Regions from separate parts of the Scopulibacillus cellulosilyticus genome, predicted to be linked through region 1. Evidence: riboswitches for the same ligand, from Rfam matches in the RefSeq annotation. Region 1 holds a riboswitch; each other region holds the start of a gene.
What was found. A riboswitch is a leader RNA that binds a small molecule or an ion and turns the genes downstream of it on or off. The one in region 1 is predicted to bind S-adenosylmethionine.
Positions count from the first base shown of each region.

Region 2: it holds a riboswitch for S-adenosylmethionine, as region 1 does, so the genes downstream of both, ACFQRG_RS20510 (methionine biosynthesis PLP-dependent protein) here and ACFQRG_RS18855 (YezD family protein) in region 1, are expected to answer to the same signal.
Region 3: it holds a riboswitch for S-adenosylmethionine, as region 1 does, so the genes downstream of both, ACFQRG_RS02910 (Na+/H+ antiporter NhaC family protein) here and ACFQRG_RS18855 (YezD family protein) in region 1, are expected to answer to the same signal.

Region 1 covers NZ_JBHTCO010000041.1:78,057-88,043, forward strand. The annotation lists gene yidC (membrane protein insertase YidC) at 1-655, opposite strand, end outside; gene ACFQRG_RS18820 (hypothetical protein) at 728-1,018, opposite strand; gene ACFQRG_RS18825 (ROK family protein) at 1,130-2,005, opposite strand; gene ACFQRG_RS18830 (ABC transporter ATP-binding protein) at 2,276-3,091, opposite strand; gene cysC (adenylyl-sulfate kinase) at 3,518-4,111, opposite strand; gene sat (sulfate adenylyltransferase) at 4,129-5,268, opposite strand; gene ACFQRG_RS18845 (inorganic phosphate transporter) at 5,357-6,421, opposite strand; gene ACFQRG_RS18850 (phosphoadenylyl-sulfate reductase) at 6,418-7,140, opposite strand; gene ACFQRG_RS18855 (YezD family protein) at 7,277-7,420, opposite strand; SAM riboswitch class I at 7,612-7,757, opposite strand; gene ACFQRG_RS18860 (hypothetical protein) at 8,547-8,672, shown strand; gene ACFQRG_RS18865 (winged helix-turn-helix transcriptional regulator) at 9,033-9,404, opposite strand; gene ACFQRG_RS18870 (MBL fold metallo-hydrolase) at 9,507-9,987, shown strand, end outside.
Region 2 covers NZ_JBHTCO010000044.1:25,112-35,098, reverse strand. The annotation lists gene ACFQRG_RS20540 (sirohydrochlorin chelatase) at 1-355, shown strand, start outside; gene ACFQRG_RS20535 (NAD(P)-binding protein) at 336-956, shown strand; gene ACFQRG_RS20530 (Lrp/AsnC family transcriptional regulator) at 1,098-1,592, shown strand; gene ACFQRG_RS20525 (aminotransferase) at 1,598-2,770, shown strand; gene ACFQRG_RS20520 (serine hydrolase) at 3,162-3,974, shown strand; gene ACFQRG_RS20515 (S53 family peptidase) at 4,134-5,759, shown strand; SAM riboswitch class I at 5,900-6,043, shown strand; gene ACFQRG_RS20510 (methionine biosynthesis PLP-dependent protein) at 6,301-7,461, shown strand; gene metC (cystathionine beta-lyase) at 7,418-8,602, shown strand; gene ACFQRG_RS20500 (bifunctional homocysteine S-methyltransferase/methylenetetrahydrofolate reductase) at 8,606-9,987, shown strand, end outside.
Region 3 covers NZ_JBHTCO010000003.1:95,481-105,467, forward strand. The annotation lists gene ACFQRG_RS02880 (bifunctional adenosylcobinamide kinase/adenosylcobinamide-phosphate guanylyltransferase) at 1-189, opposite strand, end outside; gene cobD (threonine-phosphate decarboxylase CobD) at 183-1,259, opposite strand; gene cbiB (adenosylcobinamide-phosphate synthase CbiB) at 1,237-2,202, opposite strand; gene ACFQRG_RS02895 (adenosylcobinamide amidohydrolase) at 2,195-2,866, opposite strand; gene ACFQRG_RS02900 (ABC transporter substrate-binding protein) at 2,914-3,891, opposite strand; cobalamin riboswitch at 4,041-4,252, opposite strand; gene ACFQRG_RS02905 (purine-cytosine permease family protein) at 4,295-5,665, opposite strand; SAM riboswitch class I at 5,951-6,056, shown strand; gene ACFQRG_RS02910 (Na+/H+ antiporter NhaC family protein) at 6,167-7,498, shown strand; gene ACFQRG_RS02915 (YeeE/YedE family protein) at 7,684-8,943, shown strand; gene ACFQRG_RS02920 (Lrp/AsnC family transcriptional regulator) at 9,211-9,696, opposite strand; gene ACFQRG_RS02925 (DMT family transporter) at 9,930-9,987, shown strand, end outside.

The DNA.
Region 1 (9,987 bases):
CAAATAAAATCATAATAGGCGACATAAGCCCCATCCACTGCATCATTTTTCGCTGTTCCTCAGGGATGTTAAATTGCTGCACCTTGAATTGAAGAAAATAAACAATTCCTGCAAGTATCGCCAATACGATATCCGTATGACCAAGACTGAACCACATAAAATTGTGTGAAGCAATTTCTTTAGAACTTCTAATCGCATAATAAAAACCCATGAGTACAGGTAATTGAATAACGATAGGCAAACAGCCCATCGGCGATATTGGATTAATACCGTGCTTTCGGTAAAGCGAAAGCATCTCTTGTTGGATTTCCCGCTGTTTTACAGGATCTTTCGTCTCTTTTAACCGCTTTTTAATATCATCCATTTCCGGCTTAACAATATTCATCTTTTCTTTCATTTGCTGTTGATGTTTGTATTGCTTTAGCATGAAAGGCAGGAGTATAAGTCTAATTACAATTGTTATTAATATTATCGCAATGCCGTAGCTGCCATTAAAGATAGAAGCAGTATAGTGGATTAACTTTGCAAACGGCTCGACTAAATAATCCTGAAATATTCCAAGGTGAAGATGCGATTGATTACTTTGTCCCTGGCATCCCGATAAAGTAAAAATCGCGGCTGCAGTAAGTATGGCTAAATAAAGCTTTTTCATCATTTTCCTCCCCATTATCGTTTCTAAACGCGAGGTTTCTAAAAAGAGAGCAATACCTCAAACTTTTATATACTCTTATAATGAGGAGATTAAATGGTCAGCGGAATCAGCTGCAGATGGTCTATCCTTACGTTTGATATATTTTGAAATCCATATAATGACAAAGTTATGCGGAATGACATTTTTTTGATCTGATGAATCATTGACTTTTTTTATATTAACAAAATGAGGGTTTTGAAATGATTCCGATTTATGATATCGAATTAAAATAGCCCAGGCTGCACTGAAGGAGAAAGTAACAATCAAAGCCATTATAACGGTATAGACAATTGGATCATTCGGTATATTGACTATTGCTTCTATCATCCCGGAGTCCCCCCAATTTTATAAAAATACAGATTTGTTCCCTGTTTATATATTATGACATGCTTTGGAACTTATCTATATAAATTCTACGAAAAAGTTTTAAAAAAAGTTTTAGCCTTGATAAGCTCTTTTAGCTAGAGCAATGGCACCGCATAAGCCCGCATTATCTCCCAGTCCGGGGGAAACAATGTAATTATCGATATCGACGAGGATTTCTTTCGTTTCTACATAACCATTCAGCAGTTCTTTAACATTTTTTCGAATCATTGGAAACAGCTGCTTTTGTTTCATGACGCCTCCGCCTAATATAATTCTTTTTGGAGAGATGGTATAGACAAGATTAACAACAACTTGTGCTAAATAATAAGCCTCAATCTCCCAAACTTTATCGACTTCTTGAAGTTCAATCCCTTTCTTTCCCCATCTTTTTTCAATAGCCGGACCTGCAGCCATACCTTCGAGACAATCGTTATGATATGGGCAATTGCCGGTAAAATGATCTTCAGGATGCCGTTTAATTAAAATATGGCCCATTTCAGGGTGAAGCATGCCATGAAGCATTTTCCCTTCAACAATAGCGCCTCCCCCTACGCCTGTGCCTACTGTCATATAGACACAGCTGTCCAGGCCTTTCGCAGCACCCCATTCAGTTTCGCCAAGTGCCGCCGCATTAACATCTGTATCAAAGCCAATTGGCATATCGAAATGTTTTTTTAATTCACCAATAAAGTTAAAGTTTCTCCATTTTGTTTTCGGTGTACTTGTAATATAACCGTAAGTAGGGCTGTCCTTATTCGGATCGACCGGTCCGAATGAACCAACGCCCATGGCATCCATTTGTTTATTCTTAAAAAATTCAATGACCTGCCCCATCGTTTCATCTGGTGTTGTAGTAGGGAAACTCACTCTCTCAAGTATTTCGCCGTTTTCATTCCCGATACCGCACACAAATTTTGTTCCTCCAGATTCTATTGCTCCAAAAAGCATGGTTAATTTCCTCCCTGACAACATCTTCGTTAATTATAGTCTCTTTTATTTTATCAAACTTACTCACTCGTCCTGAAATATTAAAGACTAAATTAAAGAAAACTTGCCGATTGGCAAGCCGAAGATGCAGACAGGGGCCCAGTTGAATTTGCATTTTTAACGTTAAATCCCCTGCGCCGAATAACCATCTTTGCTGGTAATTTAAACTTTCTTAAAATGAAAAAATACGGTGCCCTGCTGAAGGGAAACCGTATTTTTTGAACACGCGGCTTATATAGATATTTTTTGTTTTGGTTCTTGAACGGAGCCTATAAGATCATATGTTAAGCAAACGGGCTTATGATATTGAGGATCGTTAATGATGTATGCATCGATATCAAAGACTTTTCTGAGAGTCTCTTTTGTCATAATATCTCTGCAGGTGCCTTCTGCGACTAAAGCACCTGAATTCATTGCAATCATATAATCTGAAAATCTCGCTGCAAGATTAAGGTCATGGATAACCATAATAATTGTGCGCTGCTCCTCTATATTTAATTGCTTTAATAGTTTTAAGACTTCAAGCTGATGGGCCATATCCAAAAAAGTTGTTGGTTCATCAAGAAGCAGCAGCTCGGTTTCCTGGGCGAGCGCCATAGCGATCCAAACGCGCTGTCTCTGTCCCCCGGATAGTGATTCAACAGGTTTTTCTGCAAATTCCAATGTGTTGGTAATAGATAAGGCCCACTGAATAGCATCCTTATCTTCTTTCTTGAGCCGGCCGAAGCCCCTTTGATGGGGAAAACGCCCGTAAGAGACAAGCTCGCGGACTGTCAGGCCGTTTGGCGCCTCCGGGTTTTGCGGGAGAATGGCCATCTGCTTTGCTATTTCTTTCGTCGGTTCTTTATGAATCGCCTTTCCGTCAAGATATATGGCACCATTTTTCGGTTGTAAAATCCGGGCTATCGTTTTAAGAAAAGTAGATTTTCCGCACCCATTAGGTCCGATAATTGTTGTAATGGCTCTCTTAGGAATTTCCAATGACAAATCCTTTATAATTAATTGATCTCCATATCCTGTGGAAATACCCTTTGCAGAAATTGACAATTCACTTCACCCCTTATCTTTTTCCATTTCGCTATTTCCGCTACCATAAGTATAGAAACAAAGAACATCAACAAAAGTAAAATAAACTTCGGAGTTGATTATGTCAGATCCAATAAGAAGAGTAAAAAATACTTCGTAGGGTTGATTTTCCTTTTTAGGCATTTCACAAACCCTTTTAAAACCAATAGTAAATACAATAATTAAAAATGATAATCATTATCAATTACTATATTAATGTTGCCTCCAACTGTTGTCAATCAATATTTGATAACGATTATCAATATTAAGAAAAAGTTATCCACAGTTCACAAAGTTCACGGGGTCAGACCCCAGAAACGTGTGGATAATGTGGATAACTGAAGTTGACCTCGTTATGGCCGGCATAAAAAAAAGCCGTCTCTTATGCTATGAGACAGCCCTTCTATCTTAAATGAAACCATTTCCCTTTAGATAGTCAATGATTTGATCAACACATTGATTGATTGTCAGGTATTCCGAATCGATGGTAATTTCCGGATTCTCCGGTTCCTCATAAGGTGCGTTTATCCCAGTAAACTCACGAATTTCTCCTTTGCGTGCTTTTTGGTAGAGTCCTTTTGGATCGCGTTTTTCACATTCATTTAACGAGCATTTAACATAGACCTCAACAAATTCATCGGCCTCCAGCAATTGCCGCACTGACTCGCGATCTTCTTTGTAAGGAGAAATAAAAGCTGTCAGAACAACGCTCCCGCTGTCAACGAACAGTTTTGCTACTTCTCCTATGCGGCGAATGTTTTCTTTCCTGTCAGTCTCCGAAAATCCCAAATCCTTATTTAATCCAAACCTAATGTTATCCCCGTCTAAAACATAAGATTGCAGATTATCTTCAAAGAGCCTCCCGGCAACAGCATTAGCTAATGTTGATTTACCTGAACCCGATAACCCTGTAAACCAGATCACAAAACTATGATGTCCGGCTCGACTTCTCCGTTCCTCTTTTGAAATAGACGCGGAATGCCAGGTGATATTTGCAGACATTTTCTTAGCTCCCTTCGTTACTGCGGTACCTTTTCTGCCAGTCCCTCTACAAGTACTTGAACAACCTCCGGACGGCTAAATGTGCTTGGAAGTGCCTCCCCGTTTCTTAATAAGGTCCTTACTTTTGTTCCTGAAAGAATTAATCGGTCCTCGTTAGAATGCGGGCAGGTTTTTAACGATGCCATACTGTCGCATTTTAGGCAGTAAAAGCTGTGTTCAAAAAATAACGGCGTAATCCCTAATTCCTCTTTAGTAAAATTGCTGAATATTTTTTGAGAGTCATAGGTGCCGTAATAGTTGCCAACACCTGCATGGTCCCTGCCGACAATAAAATGCGTGCAGCCATAATTTTTGCGTACCATTGCGTGAAAAACAGCTTCTCTTGGTCCAGCGTATCTCATTGCTGCCGGAAAGACCCCTAATAATACCCGATCTTTAGGATAATAATTCTCAAGCAATACCCGGTAACTCTTCATACGGACGTCTGCAGGAATATCATCGTTCTTTGTCTTCCCGACAAGCGGCTGTAAAAATAACCCGTCAACTGTTTCAAGCGCCGTCTTTTGGATATATTCATGGGCACGATGAACAGGGTTTCTTGTTTGGAAGCCAACTACTGTTTTCCAGCCGCGCTCTTCAAATTGCTGTCTTGATTCAGCAGGTTCATATGTTTCACCAGGGAATAACTTCTCCGGTTTTTTTGTCAGGATAATCTCACCGCCAAGATAAACAGCCGGACGTTCAAACAGCTTAACGACACCAGGATGCGCAAGCTCGGTTGTCCGATATACGAATTCCGCTTCTTTCAGTTTATCTGGTTTAAATTTATCTTGAATGCGCAGCACCCCGTAAACCTCACCATGATGGACAAGCTTTGTTTCTTCACCAACATTTAAAGATAATGCTTTATTCTCATCGACAGGCAATGTGATCGGGATTGACCAAACCGTCCCATCTGAAAGTCTCATGTTCTCTACAACACTGTCATAGTCACTCTTATTAAGAAATCCTGTTAACGGGCTGTAAGCGCCAATACCGATTAATTCAAGGTCACGAAGTGCAATTACATCAAGTTCCACCGAATGTTTGATTTTTGAAACCTCATAATTTGGTTGATAGCGATTGATTAATGTTCCTCCATGCGGTGCAATAGTCATCAATATTTCCTCCTCATTTTTGTTACAAAGTTTTTAGGTTCTTCTTATCTATCAAATGCACATTCAAATGCGCATTTTTCATAGTTGTTTACTTGGTTTTATAGTCAATTTTGTCCTGAAATAATTTCAATCCAACTGATTTTGTTAAACTGATCCCTCCAATCGTTGCAGCAAAAACAATGACGACTACAACGAAGGCATACCAGTTTGAGAAAATAAAAGCCTGGACAAACACATAAGATAAAATCAATGAAAACATTGGAGATACAATCCAGATTTTCAATAACCTTTTTACAATACTTTTTTGAAAAACATTCACGCCATTTTTGGTGTAACCTATTCCGAGTATTGAAGAGGTCGTAATCTGCGCCATCGGAACCGGGATGCCAAAAATTGAGGCTAATATAACAAGACTGGCGCCAGTAGACGAAATAATAATCCCTTCAATTTTTGAAAAAATAACGATTTTCTTTCCGTTAGTTTCAATCACTTTTCTTCCTAAAAGCAGGACCCCTATACCTACAGCAATCCCGCCAATCCATTTTCCTTCGCCAATATTCAAGATACCGGCGCCAACAAGCGGGCCCACAGAATTGGCTACATTATTCATTCCTGATGAAAATGCTTCAAAAAAACCTGCAATAATGAGCAAGACCGTTAATAAAATTGTTTTATTTTCAAGAAAGCTGGTTAGTTTTATTTTTTCAAAAAGCTTCTTTAAGATAATTGTGATTATAAAAGCAAGTACAGGAACCACAAGCCAGCAAATGATGATAAAGATGAGTTTTGATAAATACATAGATTGATAGGCAACCCCTATACCTACTACAGCGCCAACAGTCACTTCACTTGTTGACAGCGGAATGCCCATAATATTTGCCATAAACAATGAGGAAGCGGCTGATACTAAGATAATGATAACGATTTGGACACTTAGATATTTTTCGTTGATAAGCCCTGATCCAATCGTCTTAATAACTTCTCCCCCGCCAATGGTTGCACCCAGTAAAATGCCAATTGAGCACAACAGTAATGCATAGTAAACCTTTTTAACAGCGCCAGAACCGTAAGCGACACCTAAGGAAGCGGCTGCTCCGCTCCCGCCAATATTTAGAGCAAAGAGCAAGCCAACCAATATTGCTATCCATGTCATGATGACGTTCCTCTTGTACTGACATGTAATCCGCATTCAAGTTTCTCTTGTCCTGCCCACCGGCCTGAGCGTAAATCTTGTTCGTTAAAAGCAGGCTGTGTACAAGGTTGGCATCCGATGCTTGGATATCCTTTATCATGAAGAACATTATAAGGTAATTGGTTCTTATGAACGTATCTCCAAATATCTTTCCAAGTCCAATGAATGAGCGGACAAACTTTCACTTTGTGAAATTTATCATCCTTATTAATATATTGGACATTTTTTCGTGTAGGAGACTGCTCCCTTCTTAGACCGGAAATCCAGGCAGATACATGATCCAATGATTCTTTTAACGGTTCGATCTTTCTTAAATGGCAGCATAAGTTAGGATTACTTTTCCAAAGTTCCTTGCCGTATTCTTCTTGTTGTTCTTCTAATGTTAACTGCGGCTTTTTTAATATAATCGTCAAATTCGGGTATTTTTCCTTAATTTGATCGATCACGTCATAAGTTTCCTGAAAGTGTAATCCTGTATCTAAAAAAACGATATGTGCATACGGGTTAACTTTTGAGATGAGATCAATTAAAACGATGCCCTCTACTCCGAAGCTGCATGAATATAAAATTTCATCTCCATATGTTGAATAAGCCCATTCAAGAACTTCAAGCGCACCCTTTGTTTCAGAATTTGAATCAAATGATAATTCCGGTGTTAGCCAATTTTGATACGTTATCAATTTTTCTATACTCCCTTCATCAAAAGAGGCGGCCTTAGCTTTTTAATACGTGTTCAAAAAAAGAGGAAAAGAATCTTCCCGGACCCCTTTGAACAATCGTAAGCTAAAACCGCCTCTAGTTTGTCTAGTCAGCGTATTATTTTAATCTTACTTTTTCATTTTTTTCAAGCTGAATGACTTTACCATTTTGGACAACAAGTGTAATTGATCCAAAATGCATGGATTTAAGCATTTCTTTTATCTGTGAAATGACTGGATCTAATTGTTCACTATTACCCACTTCAGTCCCCCCTTCAATTAGAAAACTTGGCAATCATCAAGCTGTCTTTAGCTGATGATTTCCTAGTTGCTATATACTATCCGCCGTCTTGGCCCTAACGCATAAACTCAATCAAGCTAACCAAGATATTTTTGATAGTAAATTAGGAAATGCCTCCACTTCAGAAAGACTGCGAGGTAATTTCTCAACCTTACTTATCTTCCAAAATGGTATCCATTTTGCTGGATTTAGCACCTTATCCTCATACTCTGGTAATATAATGAAAAACTGAGCTGAGCAACGGACAGGTTGCCGGGGTTTCATCGGGCCATATCCCTCCGCCTTCTCTTGATAAGTATTAAGTGTTATTGATTTAAAATCTTATCATAATAAACAGAAAAGTCAACCCGACTTTTTGGGTCGGAATAGTATTTTTTAATAAAATGTTTTATTTCACAGCATTTTCAACGAAAAAATTTACTGAAATTAGTAATTTTTATTACAAAAAGGCTGATTTGAATTAAAAGTATTGTTCAGTTCATTTCATCCCGTTCAGTAATCGCGGCTAATTTATCATATAAATAATCATAAAAAGTGTGAAGAAAATTTTAGGCTTATCCACATTTCGGGGGTCAGACCCCATAAACTGTGGATAACTTATCAAGGAGTGTATAGTACTTTAATTCAAAAAAATCCCGCCGAAGGGCGGGATTCTGATTTCTACTTCAAGAACCATTTAATTTTCTTAACTCCTGATCGCTTTAAAAACAGTTTCCTAGTAATATTAATTATCAAAAGAAAAAAGGACCCATGATATATGCGCCCTGCAGCATTGGCCCCACCTACGCCAGATGCCATAACAACCACATTTGTTGTTCAACCTAATAACATTATAAATGATAACGCTTACAAAATCAACTCGAATAACCAAATTGACCTTTCAAAGGGTTAAATCATGAGTAAGCAAAACCACCTGCCATAGCGCCGGTGGCTTCCCTCACATGGAAGTAAATTAACTTCTAAACACATATGGGGGTAACCGCCACATGCCCCTGCATACGATAAACCATTAGAGAGTTTCATAATATAAGGATTTCAAAAATTAATTCATATTATGAATACCCTTTTTATTGAGGAGGTTTTTTATTTGGAAAAAAACAAGATTTACGAAACAGCGGACAAAATTTACAATGTGATTGCTGGTAAAGGGATCAAAGTTGAAAAAGTCGAAACAGAAAAAGGCATGGCGTTTATGAGATATTTAAAAAAGTAGAACAACTGATTTGAGTTAGTGCATGAAAATAACCCCAAAAGTACTTTAAAAAGGAGACTCGCAGTGAGTCTTAGTAACAAATTATTGTTTAAATTACTTTTTTTAATGTCACCCATAATTTTTATGTTGGTATTTATGTTAATTAATGTATTTCTTAACAACAATGATTTTTCATTAGGCTTCATGAATGCTTTATCTGTTACAGCTATATATTACTTTTTCATTAGTTTATACTTTATCTTTTTTCATATAAAAGATGAAAAGAATAATGATATGTAACTCCAAACTGATTCTCCTTATATCATAGGATGGTCAGTTTAGAGTTCTTATAACGATCATTAAGTCAACTAAGACAAAAATTTAAGATCTTTTATTTTCATTCTTTTTACATAAATAAGCGTTGCCCCATGTCTCTATAGATTTAAGTATTGGGACAAAATCTTCTCCAAGAGCTGTTAAATAATATAAAACCTTCTTAGGGTTATCGTTTGTTTCTTCCCTTTCAATGATGCCATCATTTTCGAGGTCTCTAAGTTGCAGTGTAAGAATACGTTGGCTTATACCTGGTATTTCACGGCGCATTGCATTGTAATACATTGGTGATTGCGACAATAAAGATAAAATGATGCCTTTCCATTTACCACCAAAAATATGCATTGTTAATTCAATTGGACAAGCTTGCTTTACAGTAAATGTACAAGTACCATATTGATCGCTTTTAAAGCCTGACATTTTCTCACCTCAATGGGCAGTAACAAAAATGTGCCTTCTTGTTACACCTTTTTTCACTTATTAAACTAATGATATCAAATAAATAAGAAGAAGGTGTATGAATTGGAACTTGTTCAAATCTCTGAACATGTTTATAAACTTACTTATAAAACCGTCGTTGGCATTCCGGTCAAAATCAATACATGGTACGTGGTGGATGGTAAGGATGTTTATATCATTGATACCGGAATGAAAGAATATGCACGTACGCAGTTGAACGCAGCAAAATCTTTAGGTGTTCCCAAAAGTATCTTACTGACACACGGTCATTTGGACCACATTAATGGTGCCAAGTATTTACGAGATGAATTAAACATTCCTATATACTCGCACGAAATTGAAATTCCGTTTATCAATGGTGAAAAGCCATATCCAAACAAAACAGAAAAGGAAACAACAGGTGTTGAACATCAAGTTGAAGGTTTAAGTGACAATATCATTAAAACTTTACCCCTAGACATATATTTAACATCCGGTCATACTCCGGGGCATGTGATATACCATCATAAAGATGACAATGTATTGTTAACTGGAGACTTGTTCA
Region 2 (9,987 bases), on a different contig from region 1:
CCCTGATATTAAGAAACGTATGGCACAGGTAGCGCAAATGCTGCAAAATAAATATCGTTTTCAGTCTGTAAAGGTATGCTATTTAACAGCGGCCCGGCCATCTTTTAAAGAAGGGCTTGAACAGGCTGGGAGTTCTGGATACAGCGAAGTTTTTGTCGTTCCATATCTTCTTTTTACCGGTATCTTGATGAAAGATATCCAGAAGGAAATAGACAATTTAAAGTCATATCAGCCAAATTTCACGCTATGTCAATATCTTGGTTACCATTCAAAGTTGAAAGATGTTTTATTAGAGCGTGTCAAGGAGCTCATTCCCGAACTTGGAGGAAAGGTTCATGACCCACTATCCAATTAATCTGGATTTAACTGGTAAAAAGGCTGTCGTTGTCGGCGGGGGACACGTTGCATCAAGAAGAATAGCTTTTCTTCTTCAATCTAACGCATGTGTATCAGTTGTGAGTCCTGATGTTTCCAATGCGATAAATCAGTTTATTGAAAACCGTCAAGTTACCTGGTACCGAAAGAATTTTGAGCCGGAGGACATTATTGATGCGTTTATTGTCATTGCTGCTACAAATGATAAGGACGTGAACCGGCAAATTGCTGACAGTGCGGGCAGCCGGCAGCTCGTTAATGTCGTGAGCCAGCCTGAATTAGGGAATTTTGAAGTCCCGGCTGTTTTAAAAAGAGGAAAGCTGACAATTAGTGTTTCTACAAATGGGGCAAGTCCCAGTTTAGCGAAAAAAATCAGAGACAATCTTTCTGATAGATTTGATGAATCTTATGACGATTATCTTGAGTTTCTCTTTACATGCCGCAAAAAGATTCAGGAAAGCTCTTTACCCATCGAAGATAAAAAAACAATTTTAAATAAATTACTGGATCCTGTCTATCAAAACCCACAAATACAAGATGAAATATTAGCTTCATTTGAAGCATTTATTGAAGATTATTAGCTTAGTAGAGATAAAGCAATATTAGTTGGAAAACCTTTCACTTAGATTGAAAGGTTTTTTTGATTTACAAAAAATCCTTCTGTCCGTCGAATAGTTTGCTATAATGTTGATTGACTAATTGTAAACAGGTGGGTGAACCCTATGGAAACAAAAGAATTAGAAATTCTGCAAATACTGGAGAAAAACAGCCGTTTAGATATTGATACAATAGCAAAAATGACTCAGCTTACAGTTGAAGAGGCTAAAAATATTATTAATAAGCTTGAAAAGGATAAGGTGATTCTTGGATATTCAACGCTGATTGATTGGCATAAAGTTTCAGATAACCATGGGGTGACCGCGATGATCGATGTTAAAGTAACCCCTGCGCGCGGTGTCGGGTTCAGTAAAATTGCCGAGCGAATTTACAAATTTCCTGAAGTTAAGGCAGTTTATTTAATGTCCGGCACTTATGATTTGTCTGTTTCGATTGAAGAAAAGACAATGGCAGAGGTTGCCGAATTTGTTTCTGAAAAACTGTCAGCGTTAGACTCTGTCGTTTCAACGACCACTCATTTTATTTTGAAAAAATATAAACATGATGGTGTTGTTATTGACGGGGAACAAGAAGATAAAAGGATAGTGGTGTCACCGTGACTCTAATGGAATTAAAGACGAAGCAGGATTATTTATCAGATACAGTCAAAAAAATGAAGCCTTCAGGCATTCGCCGCTTCTTTGATTTGGCATCTCAAATGGATAATGTGATTTCGCTCGGTGTTGGTGAACCGGATTTTGTCACCCCGTGGCATGTCATTGAAGCAAGTTTTCATTCTTTAGAGAAAGGTTATACCGCATATACAGCAAACGCGGGATTACCAGCTTTACGCGAAGAAATTTCAGGTTATTTAGAGAATAATTTTGGTGTCAGCTATAACCCTGAAGAAGAGGTTATTGTTACTGTTGGTGCAAGCCAAGCGATCGATATAGCTTTGCGTGCGATTGTAAACCCTGGAGACGAGGTTATTGTTGTTGAACCTTGCTTTGTTTCATATGCCCCTTCGGTTGAACTTGCCGGCGGTGTACCTGTCTCGGTTCATACGAAGAGTGAAGACAATTTTAAATTACAGCCTGAACAATTAGAAAGAGCGATTACGCCAAAAACGAAGGCTGTCATCTTCTGTAATCCGAATAACCCGACTGGAACGGCATTAACAAAGCAGGAGTTGGCATCTATTGCTGAAATTATTGAAAAGCATGATCTGATCCTTTTATCTGATGAAATTTACGCTGAGCTTACTTTTGATCAAAAGCCAATCAGCTTAACGTCTATTTCTGAAATGAAAGAGCGAACCATATTAATTTCCGGATTTTCAAAAGCTTTCGCTATGACAGGCTGGCGGTTAGGCTATGTTGCCGGGCCGAAAGAGATTATTAAAGGGATGCTGAAAATTCATCAATACACGATTATGTGTGCACCAACTATGGCGCAATACGGGGCGCTTGAAGCGCTTCAAAACGGCAGGGAAAATGTCAGCCACATGGTGCAAAGTTACCGTCAACGCCGCCATTTTATCGTTGACTCCTTAAATGAAATCGGACTCGATTGCTACCTGCCCGGCGGAGCCTTTTACGCATTTCCTTCGATTAAGAGCACCGGCTTAACATCAGAAGAATTTGCAGAAAAATTATTACTTGCCGAAGGTGTGGCAGTTGTCCCAGGAAATGTGTTTGGTGACAGCGGTGAGGGGCATGTCCGCTGTTCTTATGCAACATCCATTGAACAACTCCAGGAAGCTGTAACAAGAATGGGACGTTTTATGAAAAGTTTATAGGTATAAAAAGAGGCATCATTCAGTCTGAATGATGCCTTTTGGTTTGTATATTCAGTAAATTATTTAATGTCAGCTTTTAAAGATTGTTTGTCAATATGGCGGTTCGCTTGTTTTCTCAAGATTTAAGAGAGATATTCAGGGATTAAGAGCGAAATTGAGAGATTATGAGCGACGTTCAGGAATTAAGAGCGAAATTAAGATTATGAGCGTTATTCAGAAATTAAGAGCGAAATTAGGAGTTTTAAGAGCGACATTCGAAATTAATAAGTAATTTTTTAAGGTTACATGTCTAAAGGTATCTTATATTTTGGCAGAGAATGAATTAAGAAAAGGCTATAAGATTATGCTTCAAGATTATGACGACTAACAGCCATATTGGAGGTTAGCAGATATGGAAAAACTCAAAGAGGATATATTGACAATGATTGAGAAAGCAGGAGGCACTTGGGGGATTGTTATTGAGGATTTAGATCGAAACTTACGATGGGGAATAAATGAGCACGTCCAATTCCCGGCAGAAAGCGTCATTAAGATTCCTATTATGGCAGCTGTTTTTTCGGCAGTAGAGAAGCAGCAAATCAGTTTAAGCGAGGAGATTGTTTTAAAACGTGAAAATCTTGTTGGCGGATCAGGCATCTTACAGCATTTAACGCCAGGTATCAGGCTGCCGGTATTCGATTTGTTGACTCTTATGATCGTTCAAAGTGATAACACGGCGACAAACATGCTTATTGATCTTGCCGGTATTAAGCATATACAACAGACATTAAGGGACATAGGTATGGAAGAAAGTTCATTTCAGCGTAAATTGATCATTTACCCGGCGGATACAAATAAGAGAAATGTTATAACAGCCTCTGATATATCTGTATTATTAAACGCATTGGCAACCGGGAAAATAGTTTCCCGACATTCTTGCCAGCAAATGATCAATATTATGAAAAAACAGCAAATACGCAATGGTTTGCCGGCTTATTTACCGGACCCTGATCCGGAGATGATTGGCGGCATGCCAAAGTGGGAATTAGCGAACAAAACAGGCTGGTCCGGTGACCGCCAACACGATGTCGGTATTCTTTATGCAGGTGATCGGACAGTAACAATCACAGCATTATCTCAAGGCGTTAATTCCGCTATTGCCTTAGATACATTGGCGAAGATTGGAAAAGGAATCTATTTGAACATAGGCTCTGATTGTGGATAACTTCAATTTTCGGGGTCTGACCCCAAAACTGTGGATAACAACATTAAATAATAGTTCCTGATATATAAGACTAAAATACGAGTTAATATTTCGAATTTTTCGGGTAAAGGTATATATCAACATTCTATCAATATATCCTTTAAAGGAGATGAATGAGAAATGGGGAATTATATTCGTATTGAAGGCAGTGAACGCATTCTGCCAAAAAATGCACGTAAAATTGATACGCTGGATCCTAATGAGCAGATGTCAGTAACGATATATTTGCGCCGCGGAAGCACAAAATCGAAATTAGAGAAAATGGTCAATGAAATGGCTGAGCGTCCGTTTTCCAAACGACAGCACCTATCACATGATGAATTTGCTGACGCTTATGGTGCAGATCCTGAAGATGTTAAGAAAATAGAAGAATTTGCCGATGAATATGATCTTAAAGTAGACGAAATAAATACTTCATCGGGAATTGTGGTTTTATCAGGAAAAGCCTCTTCTTTTAACCAAGCTTTTAATGTTGAGCTGGCAAACTATGAACATCCGGACTTTAATTACCGCGGTCATACAGGACATGTTTACATTCCTGAGAATCTTAATGATGTTGTCCAAGGGGTTTTTGGATTAGATAACCGGCCGCAGGCAAAACCCCACTTTCGCCTCCTAAAGGAGGATAATGCGGTATTAGATTCCCGTTCATCCGGCGTTTCCTATAAACCGACAGAAGTGGCAAAAATGTATAACTATCCTTCTGATATAGACTGCAGCAGCCAATGTATCGGGATTATTGAGCTGGGCGGCGGTTATCGGCAAGAAGATATCAAAACCTATTTTAAAGATCTTGGAGTATCGGAACCGCAATTGATCGATGTAAATGTTGACGGGGGAAAAAACAAGCCGACAGGTGATCCAAATGGTCCTGATGGAGAAGTTGTTCTGGATATTGAGATAGCCGCTGCAGTTGCCTCCGGGGTTAAAGTGGCAGTATATTTTGCACCAAATACTGATGCTGGTTTCTTAAAAGCAATCACGACAGCTATTCACGATAAAAAGAATAAACCATCGGTCCTTTCTATCAGCTGGGGAGCAGCTGAAAGTAATTGGACGAATCAGTCAATAAAAGCCATGAATCAAGCTTTTCACGATGCTGCAGCTCTTGGTGTGACAGTTTGCTGCGCATCAGGAGATAATGGTGCCTCTGATGGGGTAAACGATGGAAAGGCACATGTTGATTTTCCGGCTTCAAGCCCAAATGTTTTGGCATGCGGCGGAACGAAGCTTGAAGGTAACAACGGAGCAATTTCGCAAGAAGTAGTATGGAATGAAGGTAACAACGGTGCTACCGGAGGCGGGGTAAGCGACGTCTTTGAACTGCCGAAGTGGCAAGATAACGCTCATGTACCCACCTCTATTAATCCAGGCGGCAAAAAAGGAAGAGGGGTTCCAGATGTAGCCGGTGATGCGGACCCGGCGACAGGCTACAAAATTCTCGCCGATGGAAAACAATTTGTGGTTGGCGGAACAAGCGCTGTTGCACCGCTTTGGGCGGGATTGATTGCTAACATTAACCAAAAACTTGGAAAGCCGGTTGGCTTTATAAATCCGGCCCTCTATCAACTGTCTTCTGAGGACGGGGCTTTTCATGACATTACAAGCGGAAACAATGACAGCACAGATGAACATGGTTCATATAAAGCGAGTCAAGGATGGGATGCCTGCACAGGTCTCGGAAGTCCCGACGGTGCTAAATTGCTGAAAGCTTTAACCGATTCTGCACATAATTTATCAAAATAAGTAAAGAAAACTTGCCAATTGATACTTAAAGTTCAAAAAAGCCAATAAATTTTTTGAATAAGTATTGACATGAATTATATTTGGTGGTAACTTTTTATTTATACTTTCAGAAACTTCACTTTTAAATATTATTTTCAAAACTCTTATCAAGAGTGGCTGAGGGACTGGCCCTTTGACGCCCGGCAACCTGCCCGGCACTCAGGAAAGATTGACTTAGGTTAATGCTGAGTGTTGGGCAAGGTGCCAATTCCTGCAAAGCATCGATATGCTTTGGTAGATAAGATGTCGTTTGAGCGGACGGCAGGCCACTTCTTGATGGTCTGCCTTTTTTTATTTTTAGAGGATGTTCAAAAAGTCCGGGAAAAATAGCTGTCGAGACTGTAAGGTAAAGTGCTCCTGCGCCGGCGCTTCCTTGAACTTCCGACGCACAGGACGTGCTAGTACTGGCGTTGTCACATGGACGTGACGTTTTTAGCCAGTGTCGGCTCTTTTTGTCCTCCTTTTTGAACACACACTATTGGATAATGTGGAGGGGATTTCATTGACAAAGGAAAAAATTGAAACTGTATTAGCTCAAATTGGTAATTATAGCTGTCAGAGAACCGGGGCAATTAGTCCGCCTGTCTATTTTTCAACGGCTTATAGACATAAGGGTATCGGAGAGTCTACAGGATATGACTACACGAGAACCAAAAATCCGACCAGGGATGAATTAGAATCAGCAATTGCCAAACTTGAAGGCGGCGACCGGGGATTTGCGTTTAGTTCAGGCATGGCTGCCATACAAGCGATTATATCTTTGTTTGAAAGCGGGGATGAAGCCATCGTTTCTGCGGATCTTTACGGCGGAACATACCGTTTATTTGAAGATTGTGCCAGAAAATGGGGGATGAAGTTTCACTATAATGACCTTCAATGTCCGGATGAAGTAGAAAAACTTATTAATGATCGGACAAAGGCTATTTTTGTTGAAACACCAACCAATCCGCTTATGCAGGAAACGGATATTTCTTTACTTGCAAAAATCGCCAGAAAACATGAGTTAATTCTCATTGTCGATAATACCTTTTATACTCCGCTTTTGCAGCGGCCAATTGAGGAAGGCGCCGATCTTGTTATACACAGCGCGACAAAATATCTCGGCGGACATAATGATGTGTTGGCAGGGTTAATCGTAACCAAAGGCGAGGAGCTGTCTGAGAAAATTGGAAACTACCAAAATGCGGCAGGCGGCGTGTTGTCCCCTTTTGATTCATATCTTGTTATGAGAGGTATGAAGACACTCAGCCTTAGAATGAAACAGCATGATGAAAATGCCCGTAAGTTAGCTGAATATTTACAGAATCATCAAGCTGTTACTGATGTCTTATATCCCGGCCGGGGCGGCATGTTAAGTTTTCGGATTTTAAAAGAAGATTGGGTTAATCCTTTCTTGAAAAATTTACGGTTAATCGCTTTTGCAGAAAGTTTAGGAGGATTGGAAAGTTTTATCACCTATCCGGCTACACAAACCCATGCAGATGTTCCTGAAGAGATTCGCATTAAACAAGGCGTATGCAATCGTCTGCTTCGCTTTTCTGTAGGGATTGAACATACTGATGACTTAATTAGCGACCTGGATCAAGCATTTAAACATGCAGAAGAGGAGGCAGCGGAAAATGGAAAAACAGCCGTTTCAACTACAAACGAAACTCTTGCATAATACACAAAAGGTGGATCCTATAACAGGGGCGGTAAGCGTTCCGCTCAACCGCACATCAACATATCATCAATTTGATTTTGATAATTATGGAAAATATGATTACAGTCGTTCGGGAAATCCAACAAGGGATTCTCTTGAACAGGTGATTGCTGAACTTGACGGGGGCTATAAGGGTTTTGCCTTCGCTTCAGGGATGGCAGCCATATCAACAGCGCTAATGATCCTGTCTAAAGGTGACCATCTATTAATTTCTGAAGATGTTTATGGGGGAACATACCGGTTTGTCACTAAGGTGCTTCCGCGTTTCGGCGTTGATCATACGTTTGTTGACATGACGCAATTAGAGAATGTAGCAGCGAACATTCAGGACAATACAAAGGTTATCTATATAGAAACGCCGTCAAATCCGCTGATGAAAATTGCCGACATTCAGGGAATTGCCAAACTGGCTAAAGAAAATGATTGTTTAACCTTTGTTGATAATACTTTTATGACGCCGATTTTACAAAAGCCATTGGAACTTGGGGCAGATGTCGTTTTGTACAGTGCGACAAAATTTATTTCCGGACATAGTGATTGTATTGCCGGTCTCGCCGTAGCCGGGAATAAAGAATTAGCTGAACAAATCTACTTTTTACAAAATACGATCGGCGCTGTCCTTGGTCCGGATGATTCGTGGCTTGTCTTAAGAGGTTTAAAGACACTTTACGTCCGGATGGCGCAATCTTCCCGTTCAGCACAGCAAATTGCTGAATTTTTATCTAACCATCCAGCTGTTAAAGAAGTCTACTATCCCGGCTTAAATAATCATCCGGGCTGGGCTGTTCACAGAGCGCAAAGTCATGGACCCGGCGCTGTTCTATCATTTTCATTGACAGATGAACAGGCGGTTCGCAGCTTTACTCAACATGCCGAGATTACTGTCTTTTCCGTAAGCCTTGGTGCGGTTGAATCAATTTTATCTTATCCGGCAAAAATGTCGCACGCGGCAATGCCAAAGGAAGAACGGGAAAAAAGAGGAATTACAGACGGTCTTCTTCGTTTATCTGTCGGGTTAGAAAATCCGGATGATATTATAAAAGATTTTGAGGCGGCGCTTCATGCGGCAGGGAGATCAAGTGAAATAGAAATAGGAGGCTAAGACATGGGCTTTTTGGAAGAATTAAAGACCGGTATTTTAATAGCGGACGGTGCAATGGGGACGATGCTGTATGCTAACGGCATCGACCGTTGCTTTGAAGAATTAAATCTCTCTGAGCCGGAACAAGTACTAAATGTACATAAGGCTTATATCGAAGCGGGCGCCCGGGTTATTCAAACAAATACTTACGCGGCCAATGCTTTGAAACTGGCCCGCTACGGCCTCGAAGCAAATGTGAAAGCCATAAATAAAGAAGCTGTCCGGATTGCACGTACTGCAGCGGAAAATCATTCATATATATTAGGGACGATCGGTGCGATTCGCGGTGTTGAGAAAGATAGGGCGGTCTTAAATGAAATAAAAATGAGCTTTCTGGAACAGCTTTCTGTTTTACTGGAAGCCGGTGTTGATGGTATTTTACTGGAAACTTACTATGACTTTGAGGAATTGACAGAAGTACTTGATATCGCCCGAAAAGAGACTGAATTGCCAATCATTGCGCAATTATCAGTCCATGAACCGGGGGTATTACAAAACGGATTGCTGCTTTCCGATGCCTTTGAAAAGCTTGAAGATAACGGGGCTGATATTGTCGGTTTAAACTGCCGGCTTGGTCCCCATTATATGGTTAAATCCTTCGAGAGTGTTCCAATACCAAAAAAATCATATCTCTCGGCTTATCCTAACGGCGGCCTTTTGGAATATCATGATGGCCATCTGATGTACCGGACAGAGCCGGATTATTTTGCTAAGAATGCTGAGGCACTTGCTGAACAGGGCGTACGATTAATTGGCGGCTGCTGCGGAACAACGCCTGAACATATAAAGGCGATCACCAGTGCTCTGTCAAACTATTCACCTGTCAATGAAAAAGTCATAAAATCAGAGACAGAGGAAATAGATGTCAGAGAATCCGATATTAAAAAGCGCGAACCAGGTCTTAATGAAATCGTTCGACAACGTACATCGGTGATTGTTGAGTTAGATACGCCGAAAAAATTGAATTTCGGAAAGTTTATGGAAGGGGCCAAAGCCCTAAAGGAAGCAGGTATTGACGCGTTAACAATGGCGGATAATTCGTTGGCGACACCAAGAATTTCTAATCTTGCGGCAGCCGTTAATATTAAAAACGAATTGAATATACGCCCGCTTGTCCATATTACTTGCCGCGACCGTAATCTTGTCGGACTGCAATCGCATTTGATGGGACTTCACACATTAGGGATTGATCAGGTTCTGGCGATTACCGGTGACCCTACTAAAATTGGTGATTTTCCAGGCGCTACATCGGTATACGATTGTTCTTCGTTTGGCTTAATCGAACTTTGTAAGCAATTTAATCAAGGGATATCTTATTCAGGACAGCCATTAGGAGAAAAAACGTC
Region 3 (9,987 bases), on a different contig from region 1:
CTGAAATCCGTCCGCTGACCTTTTTTTCTGATGGTGAGTAATTCTTTCTGCCATTTCCTTATCGGTTCTGACTGCAGTTGCAATATAATTAAGCCTGCCATTTCCTAATTGCAAAACTTTACTTACAGCCAGGCGTTCGGCCCAGCTGCTCTTGCCGCTGCGGACCCCGCCGCTTATAAATACTAGCATATGGATTTCCATTCCTTTAACGCTTTTAATAATTGATCATTATCTGACTGTGTCCGAATGGCGCATCTCAAAAACTTACCGTTTAAACCTATAAAATTATCTGTATGCCTGGCCGCAATGCCGCGCTCAATTAAAAAGCGCAGTAAAGGTCTTGCCGATTTTTTTGTTTCTTCCCGGAGCAAATAATAATTTACTTTGCTTGGACTTAATCTATAACCTAAATCTTTTAAAACGGGAAATAAACGGCAACGTTCAAGCCCTATATTATTTTTAGTTTGGTGTACAAAGGCTGTTTGCTTTATGCAAAGTTCACCCAGCTTTTGCGCCAATGTGTTTACACTCCAATGGGGCTGAAAGCGCTTTAGGTGGTTAATCACAGCTTCGTCAGCAATGATATAGCCAAGGCGGATTCCTGCCAAGGCATACATTTTCGTAAGTGATCTTAAGATAATGAGATGACGATAATCCGTTACATATTTGCTCATTGAGATCTCTTCGATGCAAAAATCATAAAAAGCTTCATCAATAACGACATAAACGCCCAGGTTGGACGCTTCTTCTATAACTTTAAGCAGCGTTTCTTGACTATATGTCACACCTGTTGGATTATTCGGATGACAAATAAAAACGGCGTCCTTCCCATTTAAAGCCTCTGATAATTGATTGGCATTTAGCTGCCAGCCGTCATCTTCATTCAGTTGAAAGGATGCTATATGACAGCCATAGGCTTCACAGGTTGTCCGATACTCCGAAAAAGTCGGATCAACAATTAGAACGTGACGCCCCTGAAACATTCGTGCAATTAAATGAATCAGTTCAGAGGCGCCGTTGCCAATGAGAAGCTGTTTCCCGTCTATTTGTTCCTGTGCACTGATACCAGCCTTTAATGCCTTTGCATAAGGGTCAGGATAGTCAGCAATTTCTTTGTACAGCGACTGCCATACGGATTGAAGCTCAGCCGGCGGGCCAAAGGGATTGGTATTAACACTAAAATCTATTAATTTTTCCGGGACAGCCATATCAAGCTGTTTGATGAGATGTTCGGGATTAGATCCATGAGCTGGCAGCATAAATGATTCCTCCAATTAGCCAAAGTACAAGGATGAAAGACAATACTGTACGTTTCATCATCTTGACAGTATCAAGAATATGTCCGGTGCTTAAAGGAAAAAGCGGGTCACCCAGTTTTGCCCGGTTAGAAATAACACCTTTGTAATAATTAACGCCGCCAAGCTGAATGCCTAAAAGGGAAGCAACAGCCGCCTCTCCCCAACCGCTGTTAGGACTTGGATGTTTCCTGGCATCACGCTTTAATATGGCGAAACTTTTCCAGCGGGTTAACGGCGGAACAGCTTTATTTACGATTATTATCAGTATCGCAGTTATCCGGCTTGGCAGCCAATTCACAAGGTCGTCCAGTTTTGCGGCCGCAAAACCAAATTCAAGGTATTTCTCACTTTTATAACCCAGCATGGAATCGCAAGTATTAATAAGCCGGTAAATAAGGGCAAACGGCGCCCCGCCGATAAAGGCCCAGAAGATTGGCGCCGTTACACCGTCAGAAACATTCTCAGCAACCGTTTCTACAGTCCCTCTGACAATCTCCTCTTCCGGCAGATGATCTGTATCACGGCCGACGATCCAAGACAAATATTTTCTTGCTTGCGGCAGATCACCTTTTTGCAGCGGCTCATAAACCTGCTCCGCCGCTTCTTTCAGCCCCTTTGCTGCAATCGTCGTCCAAATGAGTATAGCTTCGATAGCCACACCCAGCCACTTATTAACCCAGCAGGCGAGTATGACAATGAATAAGCTCAGCCCAAACACAATAACAAGCAACAAGATCACCGTTAACAGCCCTTTTACCTTTCTATGACGCCCTATATTCCAATGCCTGTCAAAAAAAGCAATGCCTTTTCCAAAAAAGCGTACGGGATGCGGCAGCCACTTTGGGTCACCAAGAATCCAATCTATCAAATAAGCTATTGTGATAGCAATTAGATGATTAATCATGACTTATCCGACATTGATAGTTTTGAATGGCCTTAACCGTACATTGGTAAACTCCTGAAGCAATCGCCTTCCCAAGCAGCGTAATCGTGCCGGCATATGGCAAATAACAGCCTTGTTGACTTGCGGCAACCAGCACACTGTCTGTTGAAGTGCCTGATGCCCTAGTATTCGTCACCGGATCTTTAATATTTAAATGATCCAGGGCGCGGACTTTTGCTTCTGTAGCCGTAACAATCGCTTGTGTATATGCTTGGTCATCAAGCCTGGCGTTCACAAATACCCACGTGTTAATTGTTCCGCTCATTGGCTGGACTTGATGCGCCTTACTATGGGCGGCATCGACTGCATTGCTTAAGCCTGCTGTTACGGCGATGAGTACAGAGAAATCTTGTTCATTAATATCCATATAAGCAGCGTCTTCCAGCCGGGCGGCTGTCATCATTGCCAGTGTATCAGCCGGATCAAGACCTTGCTTTACTAAATAATCCCGCAATTCCTTCTTGGGATTATCACAACAGTAGTTTTTATTAACATGACGATTGACAAATGTCCGGTAAAAGCCCGTTCCTCCGCCAATGACTGCCGAAGATAAAGTCCGAAGCTGAATAGGTGAATCCAATAAAATCCGTTCGCTTGTTACTTGAAGAAGGCTTGAGCTTATCATTCCGTTCTCTCACTTTCTATCAGGACTTGTTCAAAAGCTGTGTTGATTTACTTCTTATTTTTAAATACATCCGGATAAACCATTTGAGCCATTTCCTCTAAGCCGTCAACCAACCTTGGGCCCGGGCGATTAACAAGGTCACTGTTCACATCATAGACTTGCTTATTTTTAACAGCGGCAACATTACCCCAGCCTGGACGCTTCAATAAGTTCTTTACGGCATTTTTTTGATAATAACCGTATGTCGTTAAGATAACATCGGGATTATCTTTCACAATTGACTCTTCCGATATCTTCACCCAGCCTTTTTGATTAGCAGCAACATTTTTCGCATGAATGATATTCAGCATTTCATTCATAAAGGTTCCCTGACCGGCGGTATAAATATCCGGGGACCCCGAAACCTCAATATAGACCCGTTTTTCTTTATCTTTAGGCACTTGCTTCGCTTTTTCTTGAATAGCAGCCACTTTCGATTTCATATCGTTTATGATTTGATCCGCTTTTTTATTTGTCCCTGTCGCTTGTCCAATCATTTGAATAGATTGATAGACTTGATTGAAGCTTTCTGCATCATTCACAACAAGAACCGGAATACCTGCCTCACGAAGCTGCTTTAAGCCGTCCCGGCTGTTATGAGCAGATGATGCATGAGCTAAGACAAGATCAGGTTTTAACGAGATTATCTTTTCCACATTCATGTTTTCCCCGCCGATTTTTGTCTTTTTAAGAGCGGCTTTAGGATAATTATCAAAATCTGAGACACCAACTATTTGCTTGTTCAAACCTAAATCAAAGGCAATTTCTGTATTGCTTGGAATAAGCGAGACGATTCTTTTAGGCTTATGTTTAATCGTTACCTTATCCCCGAGACCATCTTTAATTGTTACCGGAAAGGCCGTTTGTTCGGTTTTGGATTGACTGTTTTTGTTAGCTTTTTGGTCATTATTGCTTGTTCCGCACCCTGCTAATAAGCCAAAAATGACCATAAGCGTTAAGAATAACGCCAGTAATCTTTTTTTCACTGAAAGTTCCCCCTCGTCTGTTTAATGGCATTAAAAAAACATCCCCTGCCTATTGGAGATGCGCCGCGTGTGTTAAAAACATAAGAAATCCTCATTATTTTAAATAATGTGCACTGTTTTTAAACAACACCTCCCTATCCGCGTAGGCCATTGGTGTTCTGAATCAGGCAGGTCTCCTGGCTCATGGTCATTGCAGTCTAAACCTTCCCATATGAACACTTAACTTCGTTAAGCGTTTCGATCATACAGTGGCATTCTTAGACCGCTTTCCATTTACAGTGGCGGGACCGCGTTGGACTTTCACCAACTTCCCTTTTAAGCTGCAAGCAAAGCTTTCAGCACCTGAATCATAACCTATGTACTTTTTGGCTTAATATCTATTATACTAAGGTTTCCTAAAATTTTATATATTTCTCCTAACTTTTTTAGAACTGTAAGAAATAAGTATGAGAGATATTAATCCGCTGACAACAAAAGCCAGGATGACTCCTAAACTGCTGTCCCTGAATATCCCTATAGCAAACGGTCCGTTAAAAAACGGTGAATTTGTAAATAACAGCCCGAAGACAACCCCTATCAACCAACTAAATACACCTCGATAGTTTACTTGATTATAATCCTTATCCGTCAGCAGCCTTAATTCATAGCCCTCTCGCTTTCTTATACAAATATAATCAATAAGGAATGTTGCGGCCCATGATGCAAGCCCAACCCCAAGGAGCCCGAGAAACGTTTGAAAATTTCCCAAGAAATTTTCAGAAATAAACAAAACATATATTGTGAAGAATATCATAATTAACGCGTGTATGGTGACAGCCGATGCGTGATTAACTTTAATATTCAGCGTTTCTAAATTGACCCTTGCAGATTTCAAAGCAATGATGCATTGCGGGATTAAGCCGCCAAGCGCTGTTATAAAATAGGGAATGATCATCCATTTAGGCAATCCATGACTAATCGCATCGATTGGATTTGATGATGTGGATAATCCAGATACTGAAGTCGTCATCAGAACACCGGCACCTATTATAACGAATAAAGGAATGAACGCCCCTAAAGTGATACTTGCAAATATTGATTTCGAAGAATTATTTGGATTTTGATAACAGCTATAGTCGCTTGCCGCGATAGTCCAGCTAATGCCCGTACCTGCCATGATAATGGATACAGCCGGCAGAAAACTGCCCAGCCATTCTCCGCTCTTCATACTCAATAATTCGCCCCAATTCGTTTTTGGTATTAAAAGTAATAAGACGACTAGCGTCAATATCCCAAATACATATGTAAACCATGTTTGAATCTTTACAAGCGTTTCTTGACCAAAAATACTTGATACAATAATTAAAGCTGAAAAAATAATTAAGCTGATGACTGTTAACGTTTTAGTAGAACTAAAACCAAAAGCGCCAAATAGAGATAATAAAGTTAATGTACCTGTTACAACACCGACTGACAGCCACCCTGCAAGGTTTATCCATCCAATTAAAGTAGGGATATAGTTTCCTTTTATTCCGAAGGCTGCCCTCGACAATACAAAGGTCGATGCCCCAGCCCCCTTTCCAGGTATACCTAAATACCCTACCAATGCAAAAGATAGAGAACCGACAGCCGCGGCTAAAAGGCATTGTAAAAAACTCAGTTTGAAACTAACGAGAATAGCGCCATAAACCAATCCTAAAATGCCAATATTTGAAGCAAACCATATGAAAAAAAGCTCTTTTTGTTTTCCGGTTCTTTTTTCCAGCGGCAGTATAACCGGCTTATTATTGTCCATTTTAAAAATTCCCCCATTTTTGGATTCCGCAGCCTTAGAATTTTCAAACCATTCAAAATGGAAATTTTCCAATTGACATTATAACCTAAACGCTTTATTGTAAGATAGTATTAAAAATGAATTTAAAGTGATTGTTCAAAAAGGAGGAACGAGCGTTACATCTCGAACTACTACGAGTTGCGACGAGAAGCGGCAATACTTCTGTGAGTAATCTTCGGCGCAGGAGCACTATACCGCTTCGACAGCTATTTTTCCCGGACTGTTTGAACATCTTCTAAATAAATCTTCTTATCAAGAGAGACAGAGGGACTGGCCCGATGAAGTCTCGGCAGCGGACTCCACAGAGAGTGCTGTGCCAAATCCAGCAAGCTTTAGGCTTGGAAGATAAGAAGGGCGTTTCTTATATATTTTATAAGACCTCTTCTTATTGGAAAGATGAGGTCTTTTATTTGGCCTCTCATACTTGCATACAAGACAACTATGATTAGAGAGGTGATTTTAATGGAAAAAAGTAAAGGGAACCCTTTGGCGCTGTTGCCCTTTGTTATATTTTTAGTTTTATTCCTTGGGACTGGTATTATATCCGGTGATTTTAATAAAATGCCTGTGATTGTAGCTATTCTTATCGCGGCAGGCGTTGCTCTGGCTATGAATCAAAAAGAGTCTTTGAATAATAAGGTTGAAACTTTTTGTAAAGGCGCAGGGCATCCTAATATCATTTTGATGGTGATTATTTTCTTGTTAGCCGGCGCTTTTTCAGAAGTAGCCAAAGGCATGGGCGCCGTTGAATCAACAGTCAATTTGACGCTGTCGATTTTACCGCCAAACCTTCTTATCGTCGGCTTATTTGTCATAGGCTGTTTCATCTCTTTGTCTATGGGAACCTCTATGGGAACAATCGTTGCCTTGGCACCGATTGGCGTCGGTATCAGCCACCAAACTGATATCTCAATGGCCTTATCCATGGCGGCTGTTATTGGCGGCGCTATGTTTGGCGATAATTTGTCGATTATTTCCGATACAACAATTGCGGCTGTTCGTACACAAAATACAAAGATGCGCGATAAATTTAAAACCAATTTCTTTATCGTTCTGCCGGCAGCTATTGTCACCATTATTATTCTGGCTTTCGTGTCAACAGGCGGCCATGCGGAAGTCACACAGCATCATTTCAACATACTGGAGACCCTTCCTTATCTGGCAGTATTAATCGCCGCATTGTCCGGCGTCAATGTAATGATTGTGTTAGCCGGTGGCATCATTTTTGCCGGTGCGATTGGATTATTTAATGGCAGCTATCATTTGTTAGGTCTTTTACAAAAAATTGGCGATGGCGTCGCAAGCATGCAAACGATGGCGATGCTGGCGATCCTCATTGGCGGGACTGTCGAGATCATCCGTTATAACGGCGGCATAGACTATCTATTATATATTGTGACACGTAAAATCAAGTCGAAAAAAGGCGCTGAGTTCAGTATTGCCGGATTGGTCAGCTTGACTGATCTTTGTACAGCCAATAACACTATCGCCATTATTATTACAGGTCCCTTGGCCAAAAATATTTCAGATCAATATCAAATTGACCCGAGAAAATCGGCAAGCTTATTGGATTTATTCTCGTGCTGCTGGCAAGGTATTATTCCTTATGGCGCACAACTCTTAGCAGCAGCAGGATTAGCATCTATTTCTCCTGTAAGCATCATGGTTTATAATTTTTATCCCATTCTGATCGGTATTTGCGGTATTATTGCCATAATGATTGGTTTTCCAAGACTGTCACCGAGAAAGAAACAGGCAAAATTAGAGGCGAAAGAGACCAAAAATAAAGCGTAGATTACAGCGGCACTAATCCAATTGGATTGTGCCGCTTTTCTTAGTTTTAATAAAATAAAGCTTTTGTTTAACCGTTTTCCCATTGTCATCGGATAAAAATAACAGTTTATTATTGACACGAAATAGTGTATGATGGTATAAAATATTAAATCCGACTAAAATTATACGAATTGGGGTGATTTGAATTGGCAACTGTTCATCATAGTGTTCAAAAGCATCAAGAACAGCAAACAGAGAAAAAACAAACAAATAGCCTCGGCTCTCCGCAAACGATTTTAATTATTGCCGCTGCACTTATAACTATTATTCTGAGCTATTTTTCTATTTCAATTGGAGGCATTAAGCAAGGCGTTCTGCTGTGGGTTGGTTTGTTGTTAGGTTATACATTATTTCACGCAAGATTTGGTTTTACCTCAGCATTTCGCAGAATGCTGTCAGTAGGGAATGGCGAAGGGATCAGGGCTCATATGCTGATGCTCACTATTTCCAGTACTTTATTTGCCATTATCCTTTCCACAGGCATCAGCTTCTTTGGCGGACATCCTGAAGGTGATGTCTCCCCTGTCGGCACGAGCTTGATATTCGGATCATTTATTTTTGGCATTGGCATGCAATTGGGCGGAGGCTGCGCTTCCGGTACCCTTTATGCTGTTGGCGGCGGCCGTTCGGAAATGTTCCTTACTTTGATCGCCTTTATCGTTGGCTCAGTTTTTGGCGCCTGGCATTTTGACTTCTGGGTCAATCAAATGCCGTCGTTTAAGCCAATCTCTCTTGCAACCAGCACCGGTCTTGGCTATTTTGGAGCATGGATCGTTCAAATTGTTATATTTGGATTGATCACATGTCTCACACTGTGGATTGATAAGAAACGACGTCCGCCAAGAGTAAAACCATTACCAACCGCAACAGGCTGGAAACGCTTCTTCCGCGGATCATGGCCGTTATGGTTTGCAGCCATTGTATTAGCTGTTCTTAATGCAGTTGTCCTAATGGTTAGAAACTCTCCATGGGGAATAACCTCGGGATTCGCATTATGGGGCTCAAAAATTGCGGGCGCTATGGGAATTGACGTATCACACTGGGGTTACTGGTCAGGCGACCGCGCCGCCAGTCTCCACCAATCAGTATTTACCGATTCTACAAGCGTTTTGGACTTTGGTATTCTAATCGGCGCTTTCCTTGCCTCAACGCTCGGCGGATTATTCCTGCTAAAGAAAATCCCGTTCCGCAGAGCACTTGCCGCTATTATCGGCGGTCTGTTAATGGGTTACGGTGCAAGGCTTGCGTTCGGCTGTAACATCGGCGCCTACTTCAGCGGTATTTCATCCTTCAGCCTCCATGGCTGGGTTTGGATGATCATGGCATTGATCGGTTCTTATGCCGCACTTTACCTGCGTCCGCTGTTTGGAATGTCTAATCCAAATTCTAAGGATCATTTTTGCTAAATAATGTTGTTATTATAGACCGGCTTAATTGCCGGCCTTTTTTTATTGTGAGGAACGGATATACAAAAAGGACACATCGCTTTGGTGTGTCCTTTTGGCATTGGCCCCGCCTACGCCAAATGCCCTAACAACCACAGTTGTTGTTCATCCTATAATCATTATAATTGAAAACGCTTACAGTTTCAAGTTAAAAGATCAAATTTATCATTTAAAAGTTAAATTATAAAGCTTCAAATGGATGGGTTTTAGCAGATTTAAACTTATCTGCTACTTCCCCCTATCCCCTATCGGCAAAACTGTTGAATATTTAATTTCTCTTAAGGCCAGACTTGTTTGGATTCTTGTGATCCCAAGCCTGTTAAGTTTTCTGATGAAACTCTCTAATCCTTTTCGATCTTTGTTTGCTACCTTTAAAAGGTAGTCATATTCCCCGGTTAAACAATGGCACTCTAATACTTCCGGCATCGCCATTAATTCCTTCTCCAAAACTTCCAATTTCTCAGCTTTATGAATATTCGTACTCATAAAGATAAAACACAATAAATCGAACCCAAGTTTCTCCTGGTTTAAAATGGCGACTCGCCGATCGATAAAGCCGTCATTTTCCAACCTCTTAACCCTTGCATGTGTGGCGGGCGGAGATAAATTCAAACGACGCGCAAGCTCCACATTGCTTAAATGACCCTCTTTTTGCATTGCATCTAAAATTTGAATATCCACATCATCTAACGCTTTACTTATGAAAGATTCCATTTTATCTATCCCCTTTCAAATCTTCAACAAAAAGCTCCAATCCATGGATTAAAATGAATTTAATTATTTCAAGAATGACATTTACCTTTTATTATTTTGAATTTCCCTTATTGAACAAAATAACATATCGTTAATAAGCAGATCATGTTAAAATCATTTACAAATATATAGAACATTTTAATCCATTGTGCACAGCGGTTTCAATAGTGAAATGCGAAAAGGGGTTCAATGATATGCAAATTTTCAGTTACTTGCTTCTGCTATTAACGAGTTTGTTATGGGGAGGAAATT